DNA from 4 places in the Kitasatospora sp. NPDC048298 genome. Region 2 is predicted to be linked to each of the others. Evidence: riboswitches for the same ligand, from Rfam matches in the RefSeq annotation. Region 2 holds a riboswitch; each other region holds the start of a gene.
What was found. A riboswitch is a leader RNA that binds a small molecule or an ion and turns the genes downstream of it on or off. The one in region 2 is predicted to bind cyclic di-AMP.
Positions count from the first base shown of each region.

Region 1 (5,460 bases), on a different contig from region 2:
CGCGGCGGGGGCGGGGTATCCCGGCGGGGTCTGCGGGGTCGGCGGAGCCGGGCGTCGGGGCGTTCAGAGCCGGACCACCCCGGAGACCGGCATGGCGGTGACGCTCTCGTAGCGGACCTTGGCGCCCGGGCGGGGGGCGTGCACGATCACGCCGCCGCCGGCGTACATGCCGACGTGGTGCATGTCCCGGTAGAAGATCACCAGGTCTCCCGGTCGCGCTTCGGACAGGCTGATCCGCTGCCCGGCGTACGCCTGGGCCTGCGAGGTGCGCGGCAGGGTCACTCCGGCCTGCCGCCAGCTGTAGTACATCAGACCGGAGCAGTCGAAGGCGTGCGGTCCGGTGGCCCCGTAGACGTACGGGGAGCCGATCATCCGCACCGCGGCGGCCAGCGCGGCCGCCCCGCGCTCGGAGGCGGGCGGGGCGGTGCCGAGGTCCAGCCGGTCGGTGCCCCGGGTGGCGCGCTGCTCGGCGTCCCGGGCGTCCTGGGCCGTCATCCGGGCCCGCTCGGCGGCGCCCAGACCGTTCAGCAGCTTCTGTGCCCCGGCGAGCCGCTGCTGGATCTGCTGCTTGGTGTCGGCGAGCGTGCGGCGGGTCTGGTCCAGTTCGGCGAGCTTGCCGGCCGCCTCGGTGCGGCGCTGGTCGAGCCGGCGCTGCCTGGTGACCAGCTCGTGCAGGGTCTCCTGCTGGCGCGCGGCGGCCTGGCCCAGGGTGCGGGCGCGGACCAGGTAGCCCTCCGGGTCGGGCGAGAGGAACAGCTGGGCGGTCTGGGCCATCCCGCCGCCGCGGTACTCGGCCCCGGCCACCGTCGCCAGGTCGCCGCGCAGCTCGTTGAGCTGGTCCTGGGCGATGGCGATCTCGCCCTGGAGGATCGTGGTCTCGCCCTGGAGCCGCCGCTGGGCCTCCTGCGCCGCGTTGGCCTTCTCGGAGGCCTGCTCGGCCTCGTCGTACAGCTGCTCGACCTGCGTCCTGACGTCCTGACGGTCGCCCGGGTCCGGGCTGTCCGGCGCGGCCTGGGCGCGGCCTCCGGCGGCCACGCCCAGCGCGGTGGCGGCGGCCGCGGTCAGCACCAGCGCCCGGGTGAGCAGTTGGGAACGGCGGTGCACGGGCATGGCGGCAGCGGCTCCAATCCTGCGGCGCGGCCCCGCCGCCGCACCGGGACGGGCGGCCGTCGAGCGGGAGTCCGGTGGCAGACGTTAGCGAGTCCGGGCAAGCGAGTCCAAACCCCTCCCAACCCGAATATTCGACCCCTAATCGGACATCAGCTCGATCCGCCGGAAAAGCCGCAGGCCCGGCCTTCCCTGGGGAAGGCCGGGCCCGGAGGCGTCCGAGCGGGGATCAGACCCGCACGATGGAGGCCAGCGGCATGTTGCCGACCGCCTCGTAGCGCACCGACGCACCCGGCTTGGGAGCGTGCAGCACCTGGCCGTTGCCGGCGTAGATGCCGACGTGGTGAGCGTCGCTGTAGAAGATCAGCAGGTCGCCGGGCTGGGCCTGGGAGATGTCCGAGCCGATCCGGGTGCCGGCCCCGGCCTGCGCCTGCGAGGTGCGCGGCAGCGACACCCCGGCCTGGTTGAACGCCCAGACCATCAGGCCGGAGCAGTCGAAGGAGCCCGGGCCGGTGGCGCCCCAGACGTACGGGCTGCCGACCTTGGACGCGGCGTACGAGAGGGCGGCGGCACCGCGCGAGCTGCCCGCGGCCACCTTCACCGGAGCGGCGGTCGAGCCGGTCGCCAGGTTGCCGCGGCTGTTGTCGCGCGAGGCGCGGTCGGCCTGCTGCTGCTGCGCCTGGGCGGCGTCGGCCTTGGCCTTGGCGTCGGCCGCGGCCTTCTCCTCGGCCTGGCGCAGCGCCTGGCGGTCCTGCTCGGTCAGGGTGTTGAGCAGGTCCTGGGCCGCCTTCAGCTTGCCCTGGACCTCGTCCTTGGAGGCCTTCAGCTGCTGGGTGGTCGACTCCAGCTCGGCGAGCTTGCCCTGGGCCTCGTTGCGGTCCTGGTCGAGCTTGCGCTGCTGCTCCTGGAGCTCCTTCAGCTGACCCTTCTGGGTGCTGCCGGCCTGGTTCAGCGTGCCGGCCTGGCTGAGGAAGTTGTCCGGGCTGGAGGAGAACATCAGCTGGACGGTCGGGGATATGCCCCCGTTGCGGTACTGCTCGCCGGCGATCTCGGCGAGGCCGCCCTGGAGCTCGGTGACCTGGGCCTGCTGACGGGCCACCTGGTCCTGCAGGCCGGAGACCTGCTTCTCCAGCTCCTGCTGCTTGGCCTGGGCGGCGTTGTAGTTCTCGGTCGCGACCTCGGCCTGCTCGTTGAGCTGGTCGACCTGCCCCTTGACCTGTTCCTTGGTCGGCTGCGGGTCCGCGTGGGCACCCTGCGCGGAGAGGACGACGGCCGCCGCGGCGACACCCGTCAGGATCGAGACGCGGGCGCGACCGGCGGGCTTGGGACGACGATGGGACGCCACGAAGGCGGACTCCTTCTTCCTACATCCGCCTACCGGGTGAGCTGACGGGTTCGGGCCGGAAGCATGCCCTACGACGCCTCACGGCCGTTCCACCGGCCGACCTGGCGCCGATTCACCCCGGAGGAACGTGGTTCCCCGGCTCCGCTCCGCAGCGCCCCCGAATACTGGGCTCCCCTGTCGGGCAGTCGCTTCGACCTGCCCCGCTGCCTCGCGAACTCGGCGGTAACCACCGCCGCCACCCTGGCTGGGCGATCGACAGTGCGGTGGTTCGGAGCATGACCCTAGTAACTGAACCGTGATCCGTTCAAATCCTTGTCAGAAAAAAGACAGAAGATTACCCAAGTTCTTTTGTGAAAATGACCGATGGTGACCACAGGCACACACAAGGCTGATCGGTTCTCAGCATGTGGTCAGGAAAGGGCGGGAAAGCCGAACGCCACCCCCACGGCGAGGGTGGCGCTTTTCACAGGCCCCCGAGGAGCCCCGCGGGCGTGTCGGGCCGTCAGACCCGGCGGATGGTGTTGATCGGCATCGCGTCGGCCTTCATCACCTTCACCACGTCACCGGTGTGCGGCGCGTGGACCACCATGCCGTTGCCGATGTACATCCCGACGTGGTGCATGTCGGAGCCGTAGATCACCAGGTCGCCGGGCTGGGCCTGGTCCAGCGAGGGCACCCGGGTGCCGTAGTGGCCCTGCTCCTGCGAGGTGCGCGGCAGCGAGACGCCCGCCTGCCCGTACGACCAGACCATCAGGCCCGAGCAGTCGAAGGTGGTCGAGCCGGTTGCGCCCCACACGTACGGCGAGCCCTGCTTGCTCATCGCCTTGGCCATCGCCACGGCCGCGTAGCCGCTGGCCGGCGGCAGGCTGCCGAGGTCGACCCGCTCGCTGCCGCGCGAGGCGCGGTCGTCCTGCGCCTGCTGGGCCTTCAGCGCGGCGCGGTCGGCGGCGCTGAGCGAGTTCAGCAGGTCCTGGGCGGCCTTCAGCTTGGTGTTGACGTCCGCCTTGGCCTGGTTGAGGTCCTTGGTGGTGGTGTCCAGCGAGGCGAGCACGGCGGCCGCCTCGGCCTTCTCCTGGTCCAGCCGGCGCTGCTGCTCCAGCAGCCCCTTGAGCGCCTCGGCCTGGCTGGTGCTGGCCTGCTGGACGGTCGAGGCCTTCTCCAGGTAGCCGGACGGGTCGGAGGAGAGCATCAGCTGGACGGACGGGTCGATGCCGCCGGAGCGGTACTGATCCCCCGCCACCTCGGCCAGGCCGCCCTGGAGCTGGGTCATCTGCTCCTGGCTGCGGGCCACCTGGTCCTGCAGCTGGTCGGCCTGCTTGCGCAGCTGGTCGGCCCGCTCCTTGGCGCCGTTGTACTTCTCCGCCGCCTGCTCCTGCTCCTCCTGGAGCTGGTCGATCTGCGCCTTGACGTCCGCCTTGTTCGGCTGCGGCGCGGCGTGCGCGGCCACCTGGGCGGAGAGGGCGACCGCGGTCGCAGCGGCAGCGGTGAGCACGGAGATCCGCGCGCGGCTCGGCTGCTTGGGACGGCGGTGGGAGGCCAAGGGACCGGCTCCTTCTTCCAGCGGACTCACCTGATGGGATGAGATTCCCGAAAATAGGTTTGACGCCAGACCCTAGTGAAGATCTATCCGTTTTGCCACTCCCCCGATGGCATGAACTCGGCCACCCCACACTGACTCCACAGCCCCCTCACAAAGCCCCGGGACCACCCCTGACCAGGAATCACCCGGAATCGGCCGAGGTCAGGGCCGGGCCAGCCGGTTCAACAGCAGCACCGACGCCACGGGGCGCGCGCCCGCCTTCCGCACGCCCTCCGCGACCTCCCGGTCGGTGGACACCACCACCACCGGACGGCCCTGCGGCTCGGCCCGCACCAGACGGCGGATCAGCTCGTCGGCCGTCTCCCCGGTCCGACTGAACCGCACCCGGACCCCGCGCGGTGGCGCCATGATCACCGGGACGTCCAGGTCCTGCCCGTCGAACACGCAGGTGACCTCCGCCTGGGTGCGCTGGGCCAGCATCGCCAGCCCGCCCAGCAGCCGGATCCGCTGCTGCTCCAGCGGCAGCGCCGGATAGCCGGTCTTGGTCACGTTGTAGCCGTCCACCACCAGGTGCACCTGGGGGATCGCCAGCAGCTGGTCCAGCAGCGCCGGATCGTCCTCGGCCAGCCCGCGCCGGGCCACGTCGTGCGGCGAGGCCGCCCCCGGCACCACCGCCTCCACCAGGTCCGCCGGGCGGATCTGGGAGACCGGCAGCGCCAGCTCCCGCTGCAGACCCTGGGCCGACTGCAGCACGGTGTCCAGCAGCAGCCGCAGCCGCATGTCCTCGACGCTGCGCCCCTCGCGGGCCGACCGGCGGCCCTGCTCGGCCGCGGTCTCCAGTTCGGAGAGCCGGTGCCGGAGCCTGCGTGCCTCGGTCTCGACAGCGCCGCGCTCGGCCGCGGCCTGCGCCTTCAGGGCCTCCAGCTCACCGCTCACCCGGCGGGTCTCGGCCTGCGCCCGGCGGGTGTCGCTCTCCAGCGACCGCACCTTCTTGCGCAGCGACTCGGCCTCCTTGCGGACACCGTCGGACTCGGCCCGCTGCCGGTCCAGGTCCGCCCGGGCGGCGGCCCGCACCTCGGCCAGCTCGGCCTGCAGCTTCTCCACCAGCCGGGCCGCCTCCGCGGCCGCGTCCTCGGCACCGGCCCGCTCGGCCTCCTCGCCGGCCTCGGCCACCAGCCGGCTCCAGCCCGCCGAACGCACCAGGTAGGCGGCGGCCGCGACGTCCATCGGATCGGCGGCGCTCGGGACGGTGCCGGACTCCAGCGCCCTCACCAGGTCCGGCTGCCCGAGGCGCAGCCGCTCAGCTATCCGTACCCGGAAGGCCGGCTCCGCCTCCAGCGCCGCCGCCAGCGCCGTGGCCGCGTACTTGGCCCGCCGCACCGGGGTGAACTTGACGTACTGGCGCAGGCTCTGCGGGAGCTCGGCCGGCGGCAGCCCGCCGAGCGCGTCCGAGGCCAGCCCGACCACG
Region 1 covers NZ_JBICYZ010000058.1:19,145-24,604, reverse strand. The annotation lists gene ACGF0D_RS32585 (NlpC/P60 family protein) at 64-1,110, opposite strand; gene ACGF0D_RS32580 (NlpC/P60 family protein) at 1,337-2,452, opposite strand; cyclic di-AMP (ydaO/yuaA leader) riboswitch at 2,463-2,616, opposite strand; gene ACGF0D_RS32575 (NlpC/P60 family protein) at 2,955-3,992, opposite strand; gene ACGF0D_RS32570 (NYN domain-containing protein) at 4,194-5,460, opposite strand, start outside.
Region 1: linked by a shared signal. The riboswitch ahead of ACGF0D_RS32580 (NlpC/P60 family protein) and the one ahead of ACGF0D_RS10035 (transglycosylase family protein) in region 2 are both predicted to bind cyclic di-AMP.

Region 2 (5,460 bases):
CATGCAGCGGTAGCCGTTGCGCTGGGCCAGCTCGACGGCGTCCAGGGTCTCGGTCAGCGAACCGATCTGGTTCACCTTCACCAGCAGCGCGTTGGCGGTGCCGGTCTCGATGCCGCGGGCCAGGCGGGCCGGGTTGGTGACGAACAGGTCGTCGCCGACCAGCTGGACCTTGTCGCCCAGCTTCTCGGTCATGGCCTTCCAGCCGTCCCAGTCCGACTCGTCCAGCGGGTCCTCGATGGAGACCAGCGGGTAGGCGGCGACCAGCTCGGCGTAGTACTCGATGAGCTCGGCGGCGGTGAGCTCCTTGCCCTCGAAGTGGTAGGCGCCGTCCTCGTAGAACTCGGAGGAGGCGACGTCCAGGGCCAGCGCGACGTCACGGCCGGGCACGTAGCCGGCCTTCTGGATGGCCTCGACGATGAGGTCCAGGGCCTCGCGGTTGGAGTCCAGGTTCGGGGCGAAGCCGCCCTCGTCGCCCAGACCGGTGGACAGGCCGCGCTCCTTCAGCACGCCCTTGAGCGTGTGGTAGACCTCGACGCCCCAGCGGACGGCCTCGGAGAAGGACTCCGCGCCGATCGGGGCGATCATGAACTCCTGGATGTCGACGTTGGAGTCGGCGTGCGACCCACCGTTGAGGATGTTCATCATCGGGACGGGCAGGACGTGCGCGTTCGGGCCGCCCAGGTAGCGGAACAGCGGCAGGTCGCTGGCCTCGGAGGCGGCGTGCGCGACGGCCAGCGAGACGCCCAGGATGGCGTTGGCGCCGAGCGAGGACTTGTCCGGGGTGGCGTCCAGGTCCAGCATGGCCTGGTCGATCAGGCGCTGCTCGGTGGCGTCGTAGCCGACCAGCTCCGGGCCGATCTGCTCGATGACGGCCAGGACGGCCTTCTCGACGCCCTTGCCGAAGTAGCGGTTCTTGTCGCCGTCGCGCAGCTCCAGCGCCTCGAAGGCACCGGTGGAGGCACCCGACGGGACGGCGGCACGACCCGTGCTGCCGTCGTCGAGGCCGACCTCGACCTCGACCGTGGGGTTGCCGCGCGAGTCGAGGATCTCACGGGCTACGACGACATCGATGGACGGCACGAGGCATCTCCTTGCGGAAGCAGGGTCCGGTCTGACGGTGGGTGCTGTCAGCAGGACGATTGCGGAGTCGTTACGACCAGAGCCTAACCGCCCGGGCTCCCGGGGCCACGTCCGCCTCGGTCCCGTCTCAGCGTGTGGCCCCACTACCCACCGGTAGTTCACCTGCTTGTCCCAGCTTGTCCCACCGGAGCGGGCGAATGCGGACGAAGGGGACCGGTAGGACCGGTCCCCTTCGGACGGCGGGCGGAGCGACACCGGCGTCGGGTCACGACGGGGGTGACGACGGCGTCGGGTGACGGCCGGGGTGACGACGGCGTCAGGTGACGGCCGGTGCGACGGCTCAGCCGAGGTGCAGCACCTGGCCGGGCATGATCAGGTTCGGGTCGCCGCCGACGGTGGCGTGGTTCTGGTCGTACAGCGCGTGCCAGCCGCCGGACACGCCCTGGGCGGCGGCGATGGTCGACAGGGTGTCCCCGGCGCGGACGGTGTAGTCGTGGCCGGCGGCCTGCGGGGCCTGCTGGGCGGCGAGCAGAGCGTACTGCGGCTGGGCGGCGGCCTGGCCGGCGTACTGCTGGTAGACGCTCTGGTGGCTGGTCCAGTACCAGGCGCCGTTGTTCTGGTACCAGAACACCTTGGCGTCGGCGTCCCAGCCGGCCTTGCCGGAGAAGCCCGGGGTCTGCGGCTGCGCCTGCTGCTGCGGGGCGGCCTGCTGGACCGGCTGCGCGGCGGGCTTCTGGACCGGCTTCTGGGCGGCGGGCTGCTGCGCGGCCGGCTTCTCGGCCGGCTTGGCGGCGGGCTTCGGGGTCTGCTGCTTGGGGGCGGACTGCGGCTTGGCGTCCGAGGAGGTGTCGACCACGGCCGCGGCGCCGCCCTTGGCCAGACCCGCCTTCTGGGAGCAGACCGGCCAGGCGCCCGGCCCCTGCGAGGCCAGCACCTTCTCGGCGACCGAGATCTGCTGGGCCTTGCTGGCCTGGTTGGCCTGCGACGCGTAGGCGGTGCCGCCGTACGCCTTCCAGGTGCTGGAGGTGAACTGGAGGCCGCCGTAGAAGCCGTTGCCGGTGTTGATGCCCCAGTTGCCGCCGCTCTCGCACTGGGCGACGGCGTCCCAGGTGGAGGCCGGGGCGGCGGAGGCGCCGGTGGCGGTGAGGAGCGGCATCGCGAGTCCGACGCCGGCCACACCGGCGACGGCGATGGCCTTCTCGGCCTGGGTGCGACGACGGTGACGGCCAGTTCCAACGAACAGCATGAAGAGGTCCCTCTCCGCACGCCTGCGAGGTGAGCTGTCGGGTTCGGACCGGGAGGTGGCCCGGCCGCCGTGCGCGGAAACGATTCCGCTCGGGCGGCTTCACCCCAAGCCGTGGGAGACGGCAACAAACCTGGTTCCCCCGCCCCTGCCCAGGGTCTGGTCGGTTTCCCGGGCGCGGCGGGCAGGATTCGGCGTTCCGCGCACGAGGTCCGCAGCTGCGAACTCCAGGGAGAGTAGACAGATCATCAGGACAATCACAAGCTCATATCGTCGACATCACACGACAATTACGGCCCGTGTTCGATCGCCTACCAACGGCGGTGTTATGTCCGGATTGATGGGTGTTCACACCCCCGTCGGCGGGCGATCGGCGACGTCCAGTCAGCGTGATCTCAGCAGGTCGGAGGCGTTTGAGAGGCCTGCGAAGGGGTGTACGGAGGGGTATGCGGAGAGCGGCCCTCCGGACTGAATTCCACCGGTAGTTCGCGCAGCCCACGCATGATCAGGCCACCGCGCCAGCGCAGGGCGTCCGGGCTTTCCGCGAGCCGCAGATCGGGCAGCCGGGAAAGCAGCGAGGCCAGCGCCGCACGCCCCTCCAACCGGGCGAGCGGAGCGCCGATGCAGTAGTGGATGCCGTGCCCGAAGCCCAGGTGGGGATTGTCCGCACGGGCCAGGTCCAGGGTGTTCTCGGCGGCGAACCGGGCCGGGTCGCGGTCCGCCGCGGCCAGCACCACCAGCACCGGGTCGCCGACCGGGATGTCCACCCCGCCGATGGTCAGCGGACGGGTCGCGAACCGCCAGGTCGCCAGCTCCACCGGCCCGTCGTAGCGCAGGAGTTCCTCGATCCCGGTCTCCAGCAGCGCGCTCTCCCCGCGCGCCACCGACTCCTGCAGCAGCCGGCGCTGCTCCGGGTTGCGCAGCAGCGCGTACGTGCCGTTGCCGATCAGGTTCACGGTCGTCTCGAAGCCCGCGAACAGGAGGATGAAGGCCATCGCCGCGGCCTCGTTCTCCGTCAGGTGCTCACCGTGGTCACTGGCCCGGATCAGACCGGAGATCAGGTCGTCCCCGAGGTCCGCGCGCTTGCGGTGGATCAGCTCCAGCAGGTACGCCCGCATCCGCTTCACCGCCCGCCCCACGCCGCCGCGCTGGCCGCCGCCTTGCCCCGGCTTCGTGTGTCGCAGCATCATCCCGGCCCAGTCGCGGAAGTCGTCCTGGTCCTCGGCCGGCACCCCGAGCATGTCGCAGATCGCGTAGATGGGGAGCGGGAAGGCGAACTCGTGGATCAGGTCCGCCGAGCCGCGCTGCGCGAAGCCGTCGATCAGCCGGTCGGTGAGCTGCTGCACCCGCGGCTCGAACTCGGCCACCCGGCGCGGCGTGAACGCCTTCGACACCAGGCGGCGCAGCCGGGTGTGGTCCGGCGGGTCGATGTTCAGCAGGTGGGTCATCAGGTCCGCCTGCCGCTCCCCCGGGATGCCCACCCGGCCGGTGCGGTGCGCCTGCTCGCTGTGGTGCGCCGGGTTCTTCGACAGCCGGCTGTCCGCGAGCGCCTGCCGGGCGTCGGCGTACCTGGTCACCAGCCAGGCCTCCACCCCGCTCGGCAGGGTGGTGCGGTGCACCGGGGCGTGCTCGCGCAGCCAGGCGTAGGCGGGGTACGGGTCGGAGGCGAACTCCCAGGTGAACAGCTGCGGGGCGGGGGCATCGGAGGACGCGGCGGCGGGCCGGGCGGGGTCGGGCTGAGCTGGCATGGACCGACCGTATCCGGTGCGACCGGCGCACCCGCCCTCCGGCGGGCCGCGCCCGTCGGGCGGCGCTCCGCGGCGGGGTCATGACCGGGTCACGGCCGGCTCACGGCCGGCTCATGGACAGGCCGTGGCCGGGCCGTTGACCGTCCGTGGACGGGTCGTGGACGGTCCGTGGACAGCTCTTGGCCGACTCTTGGCCGCGGGGCGGGCGTGAGCCTGGTCACCTGAGGGGTAATCCCTGTTGCGGAGGGTCAGGACGTGCCTACGATCCTCCGCAGTACGCGTGGGCGCCGGTGCGGTGTCGCCCACAGGGAGGAGCAGGCCATGCGGGTCAGCGGGTCAGTCGTCGTCATCGCGGTCCTCGACGGCGGGTCGGGCGCGGGCCTCGCCCGCCGGTTCTCCGCGGCCGGCGCCGCCGGAATGCTGATCGCCGACCAGTACGTCGGCGTCGCCGAGGACCTCGCCACCGAACTCGACCGGCCGGGCTGCCCCGTCGTCGGCGTCTGCGGCGACATCCGCCGCCCCAGCGACGTCGCCGCCCTCGTCGACACCGCCGAGAAGCACCTCGGGCCGATCGACCTGTTCGCCGTCGCCGGCCCGGGCGGCGAGCGGATCATCTCGCTGGCCGACCTGCCCGACCACCTCGACCTGGAGCGGCTCGCCGAACTCGTCCTCCTCGTCGGCGAGGCCATCGGCGAACTCGTCCCGCCGCAGCGGCGCCCGGAGCACACCGCCACGGCGGCCTGAGCTCCTACTCCCCGTCCGGCTCGAGACCCTCCGCCGCGCGCACCCCGTCCCGGTAACCGCGCGCGGCCGACCGCAGCGCCGCGTCCACGTCCACCCCCGCGTCATGGGCCCGCTGCACCACCGCGAGCAGCAGCCGGCCCGCCGAGTCGGCGGTCAGCTCGGCGGGCAGCTCGTACGGCTCGTCCGGCATCCCGGTGAACCCGGACCGGCGCACCCGGGACACCAGCTTCGCCGCGTACGCCAGCGCGGGCAGCCCGGACGGCACGCCGTCCAGCACCGACTCGCGGTCCGCCTTCTCCGCCGCCTTCAGCTGCTCCCAGTTCGCCTCCGCCTCGGTGGCGCCCTCGACCTCGACGTTCCCGAACACGTGCGGGTGCCGGTACATCAGCTTCTCGACGATGTCCCCGGCCACGTCGTCGACGGTGAACGGGTCGGTCGGGTGCTCCTCGGCGATCCGGGAGTGGAAGAACACCTGGAACAGGACGTCGCCCAGCTCCTCGCGCAGCGTCTGCCGCTCCCCGTCCTCGATCGCCTCGACCAGCTCGTACGCCTCCTCGACCAGGTACTTCACCAGGGTCTCGTGCGTCTGCTCGGCGTCCCAGGGGCAACCGCCCGGGGAGCGCAGCCGGTCCATCACCGTCACCA
Region 2 covers NZ_JBICYZ010000009.1:7,255-12,714, forward strand. The annotation lists gene eno (phosphopyruvate hydratase) at 1-1,080, opposite strand, end outside; gene ACGF0D_RS10035 (transglycosylase family protein) at 1,421-2,326, opposite strand; cyclic di-AMP (ydaO/yuaA leader) riboswitch at 2,332-2,498, opposite strand; gene ACGF0D_RS10040 (cytochrome P450) at 2,719-4,071, opposite strand; gene ACGF0D_RS10045 (SDR family NAD(P)-dependent oxidoreductase) at 4,393-4,815, shown strand; gene ACGF0D_RS10050 (MazG family protein) at 4,820-5,460, opposite strand, start outside.

Region 3 (5,460 bases), on a different contig from region 2:
AACCCGATCTTCCCGGCGCTGGCCCAGGTGATCGAGCAGGTGCTCAGCCGGCACGGCTACACCCCGGTGCTGTGCACCCAGACGCCGGGCGGGTCCACCGAGGACGAACTGGTGGACATGCTGGTGGACCGGGGAGTGGCGGGCATCGTCTTCGTCTCCGGGCTGCACGCCGACTCCACCGCCGACCACGACCGCTACGCCCGGCTGGCCGGGCGCGGGGTGCCGTTCGTGCTGATCAACGGCTACAGCGAGAAGATCGACGCGCCGTTCATCTCGCCGGACGACCGGGCCGCGATGTGGATGGCTGTCCAGCACCTGGCCGAACTCGGGCACGAGCGGATCGGGTTGGCCGTCGGGCAGCGCCGGTACGTGCCGGTGCTGCGCAAGATCGAGGGCTTCACGGCGGCGATGCGCGAGGTGCTCGGGCACAGCGCGGAATCGGCCGAGAACCTCGTCCACCACACGCTGTTCAGCGTGGAGGGCGGGCACGCGGCGGCCGGCGCGCTGCTCGACAAGGGCTGCACGGCGATCGTCTGCGGGAGCGACATGATGGCGCTCGGGGCGATCCGGGCGGTGCGCCAGCGCGGGCTGTCGGTGCCGCAGGACGTGTCGGTGGTCGGGTTCGACGACTCGCCGCTGATCGCCTTCACGGAGCCGCCGCTGACCACGATCCGCCAGCCGGTCGAGGCGATGGCCACGGCGGCGGTGGACGCGCTGCTGGAGGAGGTCGGCGGAAACGCCGCCCAGCGGGGCGAGTTCATGTTCCAGCCGGAGCTGGTGATGCGCGGGTCCACGGGGGCCTGCGCGCGCTGAATCCCGGCGGCCGCGGCCGACGCGCGGGCCCCGGAGGGCGGTTGCCCTCCGGGGCCCTTCGGCGTGCGCGCGGCCGGTCGTGGCGGCCGTCGGGTGGTCAGCCCTCCTGGGTGGTCGGCCGGTCGGCGGTCAGACGGTGCCCGTCGGCCGCGTCGCCGGTCCGGGTCTCGGTGCGGCGGCCGCGGGCCAGGTAGTCGCGCAGGACCAGTTCGACGGCGTCCTGGGGGTTCTTGGTGCCGGAGAGCATCATCACGTCGATCGCGAGGTTCGCGTCGAGGGTGACGGTGACCTGGGCCATGTGGACTCCTCCTCGGGTGTCCTCGGGTGCAGAGCAGCAGCATGCCCGTTGGAGCGGGGATCCACCACGGGGATACGGCCGGAGGTACGCCGGAACCCCCGGGGGGAGCGACCAGACTCTCCCCGGGGGCGTGGGTGGTCAGCGTTCGGGCGACAGCTGACAGATGATGAAATCTGTTACCTGTTACCTGTTACCTGTTACCTGTCAGCTGAAGCCCGTCGGCTGTCCGACTGCGCGCCGTACTCAGACCCGGCCGGCGAAGTCCGGGGCCCAGTTGGCGATGCTCTGCTCGCGGACGCCCGAGCTCGGGTTGGCGGCCTCGACGTACTTGCCGTTGCCGACGTAGATCGCGACGTGGTAGACGCCGGAGTCCTTGCCGTTGTTGGACCAGAACAGCAGGTCGCCCGGCTGGAGGCTGTCCAGCGAGACGTGGGTGCTGGCGGCGGCCTGGTCCGCGGCGACGCGCGGGACGGAGACGCCCGCAGCGCGCAGCGCGGCCTGGGTCAGGCCGGAGCAGTCCCAGCCGCCGTTGCCGGTGCCGCCGTAGACGTACGCCTGACCGACCTTCGACTCGGCGAAGGCGACCGCGGCGGCCATGCTGCCGGTGGCGGCCGGAGCCTGGGTCTGGGCCTGCGGCGCGGGCTTGGTGGCCGGCTTGGCGGCCGGGGCCGGGGTCTGCGCGGTCGGCTGGGCGTTCACGGCACCGCCGTTCGCGGACTGGCCGGACTTCTGGGAGCGGTCCGACCCGGTGGAGTCCGAGCCGTTCGCACCGCCGAAGGACAGCTGCTGGCCCGGGTAGATGGTGTCCGGGCCCTCGGTCAGGGTGCCGCGGTTGAGCTCGTACAGCCGCTGCCAGCCGCCCTGCACGTTGTGCTGGTCGGCGATCGAGGACAGCCAGTCGCCCTCGACCACGGTGTAGTCGCCGTCCTGGGCCTGCTGCTGACGCTTCTGGACCCAGTCGCCGCGGTTGCCGGAGGCGATGGAGCCCGCGGTGGCCTGCGCGCCGTCCTGGGCGGGCGCGGCGGGCTTCGTGGCGGGGGCCTGGGGCTTCGCGGCCGGAGCGGCCGGCTTGGCGCTCTGGACGGGCGCGGCGGGCTTGGAAGCGGTCGAGCCCGTGGTCGAGCCCGCCGAGGTGTCGACGGCGGCCGGGGTGCCGCCCTTGGTCAGGCCGGCCTTGACGGAGCAGACGGGCCAGGCACCCGGGCCCTGCGAGGCGAGGACCTTCTCGGCGATCGCGATCTGCTGGTCCTTGGTGGCCAGGTCGGCGCGCGCCGCGTAGGCGGTGCCGCCGAAGGCGGACCAGGTGCTGGAGGTGAACTGGAGGCCGCCGTAGAAGCCGTTGCCGGTGTTGATGCTCCAGTTGCCGCCGCTCTCGCACTGGGCGACCTTGTCCCAGGTGGCGACGGAGGCGGCCGAGGCGGTGCCCGAGGTGAGGCAGGGGACGGTGAGGCCGACGCCCGCGACGCCGAGGGCGGCGATCACGCGGCGGGTGCGGCTGGGCAGGCTGGTGCCGTTGGTGGGCAGCATGAAGACGGAGTCCTCTCCCACGCCTGCGAGGTGAGCTGTCGGATTCGGGCTGGAGTTGCCCGGCCGCGCTGGTGGGCGCGGCTTCACCCCTAGCCCTGGACCGTTCCGGAGACCGGTCCGGGGCGACTTACCTGTGGGTCCCCCGCTCCTGCCGTGGTGCGTTTTCGCGCTGCCAGGACATCCGACGGCAGGACTCGGCGTCGCGGATGAACCGGGTTCGTGTGGTCACGAACGGGGAGCACGTTAATCAGACTCAAGTTCAAACTGCAAACCACTGTGATGTGCATCACGGTTTAGTGGGAACTGCCAAAATTGCTGCCACCCATGATCGCAAATGATCGTTTTCGGGCAATGTCGTTGCTGAAGTCGACAACTGGCTCCACCTCAGGGCTGACGTGACGGCGCGTCGAGTCGCGGAGTCGGCGCACCCTGACGGTGGGGGAGTGGTCGCGATTCGAATGCCTGGCCCCGCGCTCCCTATTCCCTTTCAAATACCGCCAGAACGGACATTCCGCGCCATTGTCGTCCGCATCCCGGCGGGAGGGTGGCACGGGAGGGGCGACCCGGGAGTGACGACGCTCGGGCGGTGGGAGTGGGAGGGGTAAAGCGAAGGGCCCGGAACGCAAGCCGTTCCGGGCCCTTCCGAGCGCGCTGAGCGGCGCGCGGAGTCGACTACTGCCCGGCGGGCGCCTCGGCGGCCGCGTGGGCGCCGCGAGCACCCTCCACGACGCCCTCGGCCTCGGCGGCGGCCGCCGCCTCCGCCTCGGCCCGCGCCAGGTCCTCCGGGGACGGCGTGGGCAGCGCGGCCAGGTACGTGGAGGCGATCAGCTGGCCGACCGACGGGTACGACCCCAGCGGCGCGGCCGACGGGCAGCCGGTCTCCTCGGCGGCGGTGGCGAGCAGCTCGGAGTCCGCCTCCGGGCCGATCACCAGCGGGGCCAGCGCCGGGCGCTGCGAGCCGGTCTCCCTGAGGTGGTTGACGGCCGCGGCCACCGAGCCGGGCACGTCGAGCGCGGCGGCGACGACCGGCACGGCCAGTCGGGCGGCCAGCAGCACGCCGGTGATGCCGGCCGCCGCGGCGGCGTCCTCGCCGCCGACGGTGGTCAGCACCACGCCGTCCGCGGCGGTCGCGATGGCGAACAGCCGGGCGCGGTCGGCCCGGGCCAGCCCGGCCTCGGACAGCCGGACGTGCACGGCCTCGGCCAGCAGCGGGTGCGGGCCCAGCGGGTCGGTGACGGGCGCGCCGTACTCGGCGGCGAGCGCGTGAAGCTCGGTCAGGAAGGTGTGCGGGCCGGGCACCAGCGGCACCAGGACGGGCATCGGCAGCCCGGCCTCGGCGGCCAGGGTCAGCAGCTCGGCCACGGTGCGGTCCTCGCCGTCCGCGCCCTCGGTGCCGTCACCCGGGAGGTAGCCGACCGCGGTCTGGACGCCGTTCTGCTCGGTGCGGACGATCGAGAGCAGCTCCTCGACGACCGAGCGGGACTCGGGCCCGGCGGTCGCGGGCACGGCGAGCACCAGGGCCGGGGCGCCGGCCGGGATCTCGGGGCGCTCGGGACGACGGTGGCGCCCCCGCGCACGGGAGCCTGGAGTGCGGACGGGCAGTGGCGCGCCCGGGATGGCTGCGGTGCTCATGCCGGAGATCGTAGGACATCTGCCCGTCAGGCTTGCAGTCGGCTGCCGTGCGGGATTCACGTGAGCGCCGTGCGGACCCGGTGCGTCCTCGGCGTCGGTCCGGGCGCTTTGCCTACAATCCGGACATTCTTCGCCCAATCCCCGCATGGTCGCCCGTGATTGTCTCGACGTGATCCGAGGGGCGGGCGTTGCACCCGGGGCGCGTGAGATGTCTCACAGCATGAGGGTGGTTTGACTGAGGGTCACGGGCATGCGACTCCCGGCATTCGAAGATCAACATTCGGCGGGGAGGTGCTCACGGCCGGTTATCGCAAACTCGGCGATTCCATCGGCTATGTCCGTTTACGTACCGTCAGGAGAAGGGTCCGTGAAGAGTTCGCGCCTGCGGATAAAAGGCCTCGTGCACCTGCAATGTCTCGTGCTGATGCACGTGCACTGCAGCTATCATCGCGTCAAGTGAGGCGTTGTGCCGGACCGGTACGGGGCCGGTCCGTTCGTTTCGGCGGTGCCGGGGGCGCCGCGCTGGACGACAACTCCGGAGCTCTTCGGGAGACTTCTATGCACGACTCGCAGGACACGCACGGTTCGTACGACACCTACAACGGGATGGCCGCCGCCGATCTCCAGGGGGTGGTCTGGCAAAAGAGCCTGCACAGCAACTCCCAGGGCAACTGCGTCGAGTTCGCGGCCCTGCCGGGCGGCGACGTGGCGATGCGCAACTCGCGCTTCCCGGACGGACCGGCCCTCATCTACACCCGGGCCGAGATCGCCGCCCTGCTGCTGGGGGCGAAGGACGGGGAGTTCGACCACCTGGCGGTCTGACCGGCCGCCGTGCTCCACCATCGGGGGGCCGTCGTGGGTGCCGACACCACGACGGCCTTTGTCTTTTCCTTGCTCCGGACGACCCCTTCTCCGGGCGACCCCTTCTTCGGACGACCTCCGCTACGGAGGCCTCGTCCGGCGGCGTCCCAAGGAGCCGTGCGGCCGTCCCGCCGCCCTGGGCCGCTCGCGGGCCGACGGCACCGGAAGGTCTCGGCGGGGCCTGGTGGAAGGGCCCGGAGTGTGGTCCTCCCGGGGCTTCCCGCGACCGGCCACACGCCGTCAGGCGCAGGGTCCGTCCCGGGTGCACGGGTCCGTCCCGCCTGCGCGGCCCGTCCTAGGCCGAGCGCCGATGCCGTCCGCCGACCTCG
Region 3 covers NZ_JBICYZ010000011.1:164,487-169,946, forward strand. The annotation lists gene ACGF0D_RS12270 (LacI family DNA-binding transcriptional regulator) at 1-813, shown strand, start outside; gene ACGF0D_RS12275 (hypothetical protein) at 911-1,111, opposite strand; gene ACGF0D_RS12280 (transglycosylase family protein) at 1,355-2,659, opposite strand; cyclic di-AMP (ydaO/yuaA leader) riboswitch at 2,646-2,807, opposite strand; gene ACGF0D_RS12285 (sirohydrochlorin chelatase) at 3,311-4,270, opposite strand; gene ACGF0D_RS12290 (DUF397 domain-containing protein) at 4,829-5,092, shown strand.
Region 3: linked by a shared signal. The riboswitch ahead of ACGF0D_RS12280 (transglycosylase family protein) and the one ahead of ACGF0D_RS10035 (transglycosylase family protein) in region 2 are both predicted to bind cyclic di-AMP.

Region 4 (5,460 bases), on a different contig from region 2:
CACCTGCGGGTGGACGTCGCCCACGCCGTCCTCGCCACCCCGTACGGCACCGGCGCGGTCACCGCCGCCGACCTCGCCGTCGCCGTCCCCGACCCGATGGCCCGGCACGAGGCCGCGATGCTCACCCACTTCGCCGACGACCACGCCGAGGCGCTCGACGTCCTCACCCGCCTGCTCGACCCGGCCGTACTGGTCCACGGCCCGGAGGTCCGCCCGCTCGCCCTGGACCGCCACGGCCTGGTGCTGCGCCTGGACCACCCGTACGGTCACCGCGACGTCCGCCTGGTCTTCTCCGAACCCGCCCGGGACACCGAGGAGTTCGGCCACCGGATGCACGAGCTGCTGGCCGCCGCCCAGTACGGCCTGCCGGTCCACCGGCACTGACCCCCCGTCCCGTCACCGCTCGACCGCGTCCTCCAGCACCACCCGCCCGATCCGCACGTACAGTTCCGGCCGCCACCGGCGCACCGCGAGCGCCAGCGCCACCCCGCCCGCGAACACCCCGATCACCAGGTACGGGATCAGCCGGAACAGCAGCGTGTGCGCCGCCGCCCCGGCCGCGGCGTCCTTGTTGAGCACCAGCAGCACCACCACCCCGGCCATCGCCACCCCGCCCACCAGCGGCGCGACCAGCGTCCGGAACCAGTGGGCGGTCTCCGGGTGCCGCCCCCGCACGTGGAAGTACCCGACCACGGCGAAGGAGCAGAGCGTCTGCACGACCAGGATCGCCATCGTCCCGAGCAGCGCCAGCAGCGTGTACAGGTGCGCGTACGGGTCCATCCCGGCCGCCAGGAACCCCGCCACCAGCCCCACCGCGATCACCGACTGCACCACCGAGGCGACGTGCGGCGAGCCGTGCCGCGGATGGGTGCGGCCGAGCCCCCGGTGCAGCAGCCCCTCCCGCCCAATCGCGTACAGGTAGCGGGCCGCGCACTGGTGGAAGGCCATCGCGCAGGCGAACGAGCCGGTGACGACCAGCCATTGGAACACCTTCACCGCCCAGGCCCCCAGGTGCGCGCCGAGCGGGTCGAAGAACAGGCTGTTGCCGTCCTTGCCCGGCACCGCGCCGTTCGCCACCGCGATCGCCCGCTCGACCCCGTTGCCGGACACGATCATCCAGGACACGAAGACGTAGAGCAGCCCGACCCCGATCACCGACACCAGCGTCGCCCGCGGCACCACCCGCTTCGGGTCGCGGGACTCCTCGCCGTACATCGCGGTGGACTCGAACCCCACCCAGGACCAGAACGCGAAGAACAGGCCGAGCCCCGCCGCGGCCGCCGAACTCCCCACCCCCCTCAGCGCGTTCAGCGGGTTCACGGCCGCGAGCACGATCCCGTCCGGGCCGCCGCCGGAGAACAGCACGGCGAACGAGACCGCACTCAGCACCCCGATCTCCAGCACCAGCGCGACCCCGAGCACCTTGGCCGTCAGGTGCAGGTCGAACCAGGCCATCACCCCGATCACCGCCGCCCCGGACAGCGCGTACCAGCCCCAGCCCAGCTCCACCCCCAGCTGCGAACGGACCAGCCCGCGCAGCGAGTACGCGAAGAAGCCGAGGGCCGAGGCCTCGGTGACGACGTACGCGAGCACCGCGAGCAGCCCCGAGGCCATCCCGACCACCCGGCCCAGCCCGTGCGAGACGTAGCCGTAGAACGCGCCGGCCGCGGTGATGTGCCGGGCCATCGCCACGTAGCCGACCGAGAACACCGTCAGCACCACGGTCGCCACGACGTACGCGGCGGGCGCGCCGACGCCGTTGCCCTGCCCGACGATGATCGGCAGGTTGCCGGTCATCGCGGTGATCGGGGCGGCGGTGGCGAGCGCCATGAACACCACGCCGACCAGGCCGACCGAATCGGCCTTCAGCCGGTCGACCCCGTCCTCCCCGGGTCGCTCCCGGCCGGCCGTCCTCCCCGCCACGCCCCCACTCCGGACCGCCATCCGCCCTCCTCGCCTCCGGACCCGCCCGCCCGGCCGGACCGACCGGGCGCTGACCGTCCGCCAGCATGACGTGCCGCGGCCACCCGGCGATGCTCCCGAACCCCTCCGTGACACCGGAGTTGACGCCGCGTTCGACCCGTCCGAACGAACCCGGGAACAGCCGGGCGGCGCGGAAACGGCAGTGGCCGGCCCGGCCGCACGAGGAGTCCTCGTACGGCCGGGCCGGCCTGGGCGTGTCCCGCGCCCATGTCCGCCGTGCGGCGATCACCCGGTCGAGCGGTCACCCGACATGACCATCCCGGAGGATCGTTTCGCCCCGCAGCGACGGTGGTTCCGGAAACCCTCGGAGTTCAGCCGTGGGTCAGAGCGCGACGCCGTGCGCGCGCAGGTAGGCGACCGGGTTGATGTCCGAGCCGTACTCCGAGCCGTTGCGGATCTCGAAGTGCAGGTGCGGGCCGGTCACGTTGCCGGTGGCGCCGGAGAGGCCGATCTGCTGGCCGACGGTGACGGCCTGACCGATCCTCACACCGATCGAGGAGAGGTGCGCGTACTCGGCGTAGTGGCCGTCGGCGAGCTTGATCTCGACCTCGTTGCCGTAGGCGCCGCCGTTGCCGGCCTTGACCACGACACCGTTGGCGATGGCGCGCAGCGGGGTGCCGGTGGAGGCGACGAAGTCCTGGCCGGTGTGGTGGCCGGAGGCCCACATCGAGCCGGCCACGCCGTAGGCGGTGCCGAGCCTCGGGTTGGCCAGCGGGGCGACGAAGCCGGAGGTGGCGGCGGCGACCGGAGTGGCGGTCACGGCCTGGGCCGGGGTGGCGACCTGCAGCTGGGTCTGCAGCTGCGCGGACGGCTTGGCGACCTCGGTCCGCACCTGAACCTGGTCCTGCGCCTTGGCGGCCTGGGTCGCGGGAGCGGCCGGGGCGGCCGGGGCGGCGGGCTTCGCCGGAGCGGAGTCGGCCGACGGCGCGACGGCGTGGCCCGGCAGCGCGAGCTGCTGGCCGGCGAAGATCAGGTTCGGGTTGGCACCGACGACCGAGCGGTTCCGCTCGTACAGCGCGTGCCAGCCGCCCTCGACGTTCTTGACCTCGGCGATCTTGGACAGGGTGTCACCGCTGACGACGCGGTAGCTCTCCTGCGCGGCCCGGGCGGCCGGAGCGGTGGCCGGAGCAGCGGCCGGAGCGGCCGACTCGGCGCCGGCGGAGGCGGCGGCCTGCGCGACCGGCGCGGCCGGAGCGGTGTGGGCCTGGGCACTCATCGCGGTGACGAGCGGGAGGGCGAAGGAGACACCGGTGACGGCGGTGGCGATGCCGATGCGGGCGGCGCGGGGCAGGGCGATACGACGAGCCTGAGCAGGCATGGAAGTTTCCTCTCCGACGCCTGCGAGGTGAGCTGTCGGGTTCGGGCTGGAGTTGCCCGGCCGCATGCGCGGCTTCACCCCTAGCCGGTCCTGGACGCCCGCGCCCTGAGGCGCGAACTCCGGTCCGGCGACTTACCTGTGGGTCCCCCGCTCCTGCCGTACAGAGTTCGTTTCGAACCACCGGGCAGCGGCAGGACTCGGCGTTCCACCCGGCGGATCCGTCCGGACTGGCCGGGCGGTCGCTGAACTAAAACCCATCCGTTCGGGTGAAGCAATGTCGATCTTTGAAAGCGCAACCATTCCCCCTCCCCCGGTGACCCTCCGCAGGCCGGAGCCCACGATCCGTACACAATCCATTCACCCCCCGCCACTGATCCACGACCCTGCGCCGAGATCCGCGACGCTGCGCAGCCGCCTACTCACACCCCGCCCACCGTCAACACACCCACCGGTGACCCTTGTCACGTGCGCCCCGGCAGCGCAGGATTCGCCCGTGGCCACCTCAGAGGCCGGCACCCTGCGCCTGAGCACCGCGCAGGGCCGCTGGGTACTACTGGCGACGGTGCTCGGCTCCAGCATGGCGATGCTCGACGGCACCGTGGTGAACGTCGCCCTGCCCCGGATCGGCGCCGACCTCGGCGCCTCCCTCGCGTCCCTGCAATGGACCCTGAACGCCTATCTGCTCACCCTGGCGGGCCTGATCCTGCTCGGCGGCGCACTGGGCGACCGCTACGGGCGGCGCAAGGTCTTCCTGATCGGCGTGGTCTGGTTCGCCATCGCCTCCGCCGCCTGCGCCGCCGCACCGAACATCCACGTGCTGATCGCCGCCCGCGCCGTCCAGGGCATCGGCGGAGCACTGCTCACCCCCGGCTCGCTCGCCATGCTCCAGGCCGTCTTCCACCCTGACGACCGCTCGGCGGCGGTCGGCCTCTGGTCCGGCCTGGGCGGGGTGTCGGCCGCGGTCGGCCCGTTCCTCGGCGGCTGGCTGGTGGACGGACCCGGCTGGCGCTGGATCTTCCTGCTGAACCTGCCGCTCGCCGCCGCCGTGATCGCCGTCGCCACCCGGTCGGTGCCGGAGAGCCGGGACAAGGACGCCTCCGGCCGCTTCGACGTGCTCGGCGCCGTGCTCGCCGCCCTCGCCCTCGGCGCGATCACCTATGCGCTGACCGCGGCCGGCGAGGGCCTGTCCCCCACCGTCTGGGTCAGCGGGGTGATCGGGGTGGCGCTCGGCGTCGCCTTCGTGGCCGTCGAGCGCCGCGCACCCGAACCAATGCTGCCGCTCGGCCTCTTCTCCTCCCGGCTGTTCACCGCGGTGAACCTGGTCACCCTGTGCGTGTACGCGGCGTTCAGCGGCGTCTTCTTCCTGCTGGTGGTGCAGCTCCAGATCGTGTCCGGGTTCTCGCCGCTGGTCTCGGGCTTCGCCCTGGTGCCGATCACCGTGCTGATGCTGCTGCTGTCCGCCCGTGCCGGGCGCCTCGGCAAGCGGATCGGCCCGCGCATCCCGCTCACCGTCGGCCCGATGCTGTGCGCCGCCGGGGTGCTGCTGATGCTGCGCATCGGCCCGGACTCCTCGTACTGGGTGGACGTGCTGCCCGCCGTCACGGTGCTGGGCTGCGGCATGACGCTGCTGGTCGCACCGCTGACGGCGACCGTGCTGGCCGCCGTCGAGGTCCGCCACGCGGGCATCGCCAGCGGGGTCAACAACGCCGCCGCCCGCGCGGCCGGCCTGCTCGCGGTGGCCGCCCTGCCGGCGCTGGCCGGGCTGAGCGGCGACGCCTACCGGGTGCCCTCCTCGGTCGACGCCGCCTTCCACACCGCCATGCTGATCTGCGCGGGCCTGCTGGTCGCCGGCGGGCTGATCGCCTCCGCGACCGTACGGGGCAACGTGCTCGCCCCCGAGGAGCAGCCGGTGGCCGAGCCGAACTGCGACTGGCCGTGCGGGCCCACCGCCCCGCCGCTCGACCCGGGCCACGTCCCCGTGACGCGCGAGGGCCCCGCCACCGGTCCGGCGGCGGGGCCCTCACCCAAGGGCTGACGCTACGTCAGAAGGCGCTTCCCGTCAGGGAATGCCACCCGTCAGAGAATGTCGGCGGGCGCGTACTTGGCGGCCTCCGGGTAGGCGGCCGCGACGGCCTCCACCTGGCGGACGACCTCGGCGA
Region 4 covers NZ_JBICYZ010000023.1:38,124-43,583, reverse strand. The annotation lists gene ACGF0D_RS18815 (DUF2470 domain-containing protein) at 1-384, shown strand, start outside; gene ACGF0D_RS18810 (APC family permease) at 397-1,944, opposite strand; gene ACGF0D_RS18805 (peptidoglycan DD-metalloendopeptidase family protein) at 2,306-3,301, opposite strand; cyclic di-AMP (ydaO/yuaA leader) riboswitch at 3,304-3,441, opposite strand; gene ACGF0D_RS18800 (MFS transporter) at 3,795-5,336, shown strand; gene purB (adenylosuccinate lyase) at 5,378-5,460, opposite strand, start outside.
Region 4: linked by a shared signal. The riboswitch ahead of ACGF0D_RS18805 (peptidoglycan DD-metalloendopeptidase family protein) and the one ahead of ACGF0D_RS10035 (transglycosylase family protein) in region 2 are both predicted to bind cyclic di-AMP.